2 regions of the Streptomyces flavovariabilis genome follow, and region 2 is predicted to be linked to the other one. Evidence: riboswitches for the same ligand, from Rfam matches in the RefSeq annotation. Region 2 holds a riboswitch; the other holds the start of a gene.
The links. A riboswitch is a leader RNA that binds a small molecule or an ion and turns the genes downstream of it on or off. The one in region 2 is predicted to bind glycine.
Positions count from the first base shown of each region.

Region 1: it holds a riboswitch for glycine, as region 2 does, so the genes downstream of both, gcvP (aminomethyl-transferring glycine dehydrogenase) here and gcvT (glycine cleavage system aminomethyltransferase GcvT) in region 2, are expected to answer to the same signal.

Region 1 is NZ_JNXD01000028.1:10,287-12,743, forward strand. It holds gene IO24_RS0135465 (DNA polymerase IV) at 1-494, shown strand, start outside; gene IO24_RS0135470 (PRC-barrel domain-containing protein) at 413-787, opposite strand; glycine riboswitch at 901-996, shown strand; gene gcvP (aminomethyl-transferring glycine dehydrogenase) at 1,172-2,457, shown strand, end outside.
Region 2 is NZ_JNXD01000012.1:5,151-7,607, forward strand. It holds gene gcvH (glycine cleavage system protein GcvH) at 1-361, opposite strand, end outside; gene gcvT (glycine cleavage system aminomethyltransferase GcvT) at 465-1,583, opposite strand; glycine riboswitch at 1,622-1,741, opposite strand; glycine riboswitch at 1,742-1,841, opposite strand; gene IO24_RS0121955 (AAA family ATPase) at 2,063-2,457, shown strand, end outside.

The DNA of each region.
Region 1 (2,457 bases), on a different contig from region 2:
GCAGATTGCTGGACTCGGTGGACACGACGGGCGGGGTGCGGCTGCTCGGGGTGGGGGTCAGCGGGCTCGCCGACTACACGCAGGAGGACCTGTTCGCGCAGGCGGCGGGGGAGCGGGCGGTCGCGGAGGGGCCGGTCGAGGAGCACACCGCGGCGCCCGCCGAGGAGCAGCCGGCGTCGCTCGCCGAACGGCGGTGGCCCGCCGGGCACGACGTGCGCCATGCCGAGTTCGGGCACGGCTGGGTGCAGGGCAGCGGCCTGGGGCGGGTCACCGTACGGTTCGAGACGCCCTCCTCGGAGCCCGGCCGCGTGCGGACCTTCCGGGTCGACGATCCGGATCTTGAGGCGGCCGACCCGCTGCCGTTGGTGTTAGGCGGGCCCGAAGGAGGGGGCGGAGTGCCCGGGGCGGGGTCTCAGGCAGTCTCGTCGGTGCCCGCCAGCTTGCCGAAGTCGTGGTCCGGCAGCGGGGGCGGGGCGGCGACGTCGAGGCCGTAGTGGTGGTAGAGCTGCAGTTCCTGCTCGGGGGAGAGGTGACGGCCCACACCGAAGTCGGGGGCGTCCTTGATCAGGGCGCGGTCGAAGGGGACGTGGAGGGCGCCCTCGATCAGTTCGCTGGGTTCCAGGGGGACGAACGCGTCTCTGCTGAACAGGCCGGTCCGTATGGCCGCCCACTCCGGCTCGCCGGTGGCGTCGTCGAGGTAGACCTCGTCGATCGTGCCGATCCTGGTCCCGTTGCGGTCGAACGCCTTGCGGCCGATCAGGTTGCGCGGATCGATATCGGTTCGCACGGGCCCTCCACATGGTCGCACCTCATCCGTAAACACTACAAAACGGTACAAGCGGGGATGCGGCCACTCGAAGGTTCGTGCGTTGACCTCGCTGGTACGCTGGCAGCGGCTGTTGACCCCGTGCGGGAGAGTCCTCCAGACACCATCGGAGGCGCCGAAGGAGCAAATCCTCCCCGGAATCTCTCAGGCTCACGTACCGCACGGACGAGGTCACTCTGGAAAGCAGGGCGGGTGTCGACGGCTTCCGCTCTCACCGACGGTGAAAACCGGAGGCCTTCGGGCGATCCGGTGAAGCTCTCAGGTCGAGATGACAGAGGGGGAGGCCGTTCGGGTACCCGCGCCGTGGTGCCCCTCGAAGGTCGTGTCGACCAGGAGGCCTCCGTAATGACCGCCCACCGCATTCCGCTCTCCGAGCTCGAAGAGGCAGTCCCCTTCGAGCAGCGCCACATCGGCCCCGACCACGAGGCCTGCGCCAAGATGCTCGCCCAGGTCGGCTACGGCTCGCTGGACGAGCTCACCGCCGCCGCGGTCCCGGCCGTGATCGCCAGCGCCGAGGCACTGGACCTGCCGGGCGCCCGCAGCGAGGCCGAGGTGATCGCCGAGCTGCGCTCCCTCGCCGACCGCAACCAGGTCCTCGGTTCCATGATCGGCCTCGGCTACCACGGCACGTTCACGCCGCCGGTCGTCATGCGCAACGTCATGGAGAACCCGTCCTGGTACACGGCCTACACGCCGTACCAGCCGGAGATCTCGCAGGGCCGGCTCGAGGCGCTGCTCAACTTCCAGACGATGGTCGCCGACCTGACCGGACTGCCGACCTCCGGCGCCTCCCTGCTCGACGAGGGCACGGCGGCCGCCGAGGCCATGGCGCTGTCGCGGCGTCTGGGCAAGAACAAGAAGGGCCTGTTCCTGGTCGACGCGGACGCGCTGCCGCAGACCATCGCCGTGATCCGGACCCGGGCCGAGCCGACGGGGGTCGAGGTCGTCGTGGCCGACCTCAGCGACGGCATCCCCGCCGAGGTCGCCGAGCGCGAGATCAACGGCGTGCTGATCCAGTACCCGGGCGCCTCCGGTGCCGTGCGGGACATCAAGCCGGTCATCGACCAGGCGCACGGTCTCGGGGCACTCGTCACCGTCGCCGCCGACCTGCTGGCGCTGACGCTGCTGAAGTCGCCTGGTGAGCTCGGCGCGGACATCGCCGTCGGGACGACGCAGCGCTTCGGCGTGCCCATGGGCTTCGGCGGACCGCACGCCGGCTACATGGCGGTCGGGGACAAGATGGCGCGCAGCCTGCCCGGGCGGCTCGTCGGAGTGTCCGTGGACGCCGACGGGAACAAGGCCTACCGGCTGGCGCTGCAGACGCGTGAACAGCACATCCGCCGCGAGAAGGCCACCAGCAACATCTGCACCGCCCAGGTGCTGCTCGCCGTCATGGCCGGCATGTACGCCGTCTACCACGGCCCGGAGGGCCTCAAGGGCATCGCGCGGCGCACCCACCGGTACGCCACGGTGCTCGCCGCCGGGCTCGCGAACGGCGGGGTCGAGGTCGTGCACGGGTCCTACTTCGACACGCTGACCGTGCGCGTCGAGGGCCGGGCCGCCGACGTCGTGGCCGCCGCGCGGCACAACGGGATCAACCTGCGGCTCGTGGACGCCGACCACGTCTCGAT
Region 2 (2,457 bases):
CGGTGTACTCGTCGGCGGAGAGCAGGTCGCCCGGCTCGTCCGTGACCCGCACCTTGAACAGCCAGCCGCCCTCGAAGGGGGCCGAGTTCACCAGCGACGGGTCGTTCACGACGTCCTCGTTGACCTCGGTGACCTCACCGGAGACGGGGGAGTACAGGTCGGACACCGACTTGGTCGACTCCAGCTCGCCGCAGGTCTCGCCGGCGGACACGGAGTCACCGACCTCGGGAAGCTGGACGAACACGACATCGCCGAGCGCGTTGGCCGCGTGCTCCGTGATGCCGACCGTCGAGACGCCGTCCTCGGCGGCCGACAGCCACTCGTGCTCCTTGCTGTAGCGCAGCTCTTCGGGGTTGCTCATGGCCTGGATTCTCCTGTACGCGCGGGAGTGCTGTGGAAGGGGGGACTACTGGTGAGCTGGGACGACGGGCACGGGACCGCTGCCGCGGCCCTCCGGCCAGTGTCTACTTCTGGCGCTTGTAGAACGGCAGCGCCACGACCTCGTACGGCTCGTGACTGCCCCGGATGTCCACGCCCACGCCGGTCGTGCCGGGCGCGGCGTGCGCGGCGTCGACATACGCCATCGCGACCGGCTTGCCGAGGGTGGGGGAGGGGGCGCCGGAGGTGACCTCGCCGATCACCTCGCCGCCGGCGACGACGGCGTACCCGGCGCGCGGGACCCGGCGGCCCTCGGCGATCAGGCCGACCAGGACGCGCGGCGGATTCTGCTCGGCGCGGGCGGCGGCCTCGCGCAGGGCCTCACGGCCCACGAAGTCGCCCTCCTTCTCGAACTTCACCACCCGGCCGAGACCGGCGTCGAAGGGCGTCAGGGAGGTGCTCAGCTCGTGCCCGTACAGCGGCATGCCCGCCTCCAGGCGCAGCGTGTCGCGGCAGGACAGCCCGCAGGGGACCAGCCCGGCGCCCTCGCCGGCCTTGGTCAGGGCCTGCCACAGCTCGACCGCGTGCTCGGGCTTCACGAACAGCTCGAAGCCGTCCTCGCCGGTGTAGCCGGTCCGGGCGATCAGGGCCGGGACGCCCGCGACCGTGCCGGGCAGCCCGGCGTAGTACTTCAGGCCGTCGAGGTCGGCGCCGGTCAGGGACTTCAGGATTCCCGGGGACTCCGGACCCTGCACGGCGATCAGCGCGTAGGCGTCCCGGTCGTCGCGCACCTCGGCGTCGAAGCCGGCGGCGCGCTCGGTCAGCGCGTCCAGGACCACCTGGGCGTTGGAGGCGTTGGCGACGACCATGTACTCGGTCTCCGCGAGCCGGTAGACGATCAGGTCGTCCAGGATGCCGCCGTCGGCCCGGCAGATCATGGTGTAGCGGGCGCGGCCCGGCTTCACGCCCCCGATGTTGCCCACCAGGGCGAAGTCGAGGAGGGCGGCGGCCTGCGGGCCGGTGACGGTGATCTCGCCCATGTGGGAGAGGTCGAAGAGCCCGGCCTTCGTGCGCACGGCGGTGTGCTCGTCGCGCTCGGAGCCGTAGCGCAGGGGCATGTCCCAGCCGGCGAAGTCGGTCATCGTCGCGCCGAGCGAACGATGCAGGGCATCGAGCGCGGTGTGGCGCAGTGGCGTACTGCTCATCGGTCGGTCGTCTCCAAGGGCATGACGGGCGAGGTCGTTCCTCCCCATCTGTCATCGGAACCTGAGAGGTTCGCCATGACCGCACGGGTCCTGGCTTGCACCTTGGGTGGGGCCACGCCTCCGTCGTGCGGAGGGGACGGCCCGCTTTTCAGATGTGCCTCGCCCGCGCGGTAACGGGGCCTGAGAGATTCAAGGGAGGGACTTGCTCCTTCGGCGCCCCAGCTCTTGCGGTGCTGGGGACTCTCCCGCGCGGATTCAAACGGCCGGTATGCAGTTGGCGGGCACATCATTGCACGCATCCTTCCGGCGCGGCAGGGGGACCTTTCACAGGGAGTGCACGAGTCCGCCCGCCGGACACAGAGACCTGTAGCAGCCCTGTTGCAGGACAAGAACGTAAATGAGAGGCCTGCGGCATTACCTTCTCTTTACACTCGGCGGGGATGGGACTCCGTACCTGGCCCCAGGGGAGGACGATCACGGTGAACAGGACCACCGCGTACGCGACGACGGGCATGGCGCTGCCCGAGCAGCCGGCCGCCGCTCCGGTCCGGGCGGTCCGCGCCCCGGTGCCGGCGCCGGCGCCGGTCGTCCGCGATCTGCGCGACCGCGCCGGGCGCGGCCCGCGCGCGCTGCTGTTCGGCCCCCGCGACCTCGTCGTGGTCACGGGACTGCCCGGCAGCGGCAAGTCCACGCTGATGCGGCGCACCGTGCCGGACCGGCGCGTCGACTCCCAGGACACCCGTGACCGCTGGGCCCGCCGCATGCCGCGCGCCCTGCCGTACGCGCTCTACCGCCCGCTCGTCCGCCTCGCCCACTACGCCGGGCTGCGCCGTGCCCTGCGCACGGGTGAGGGCCTCGTGGTGCACGACTGCGG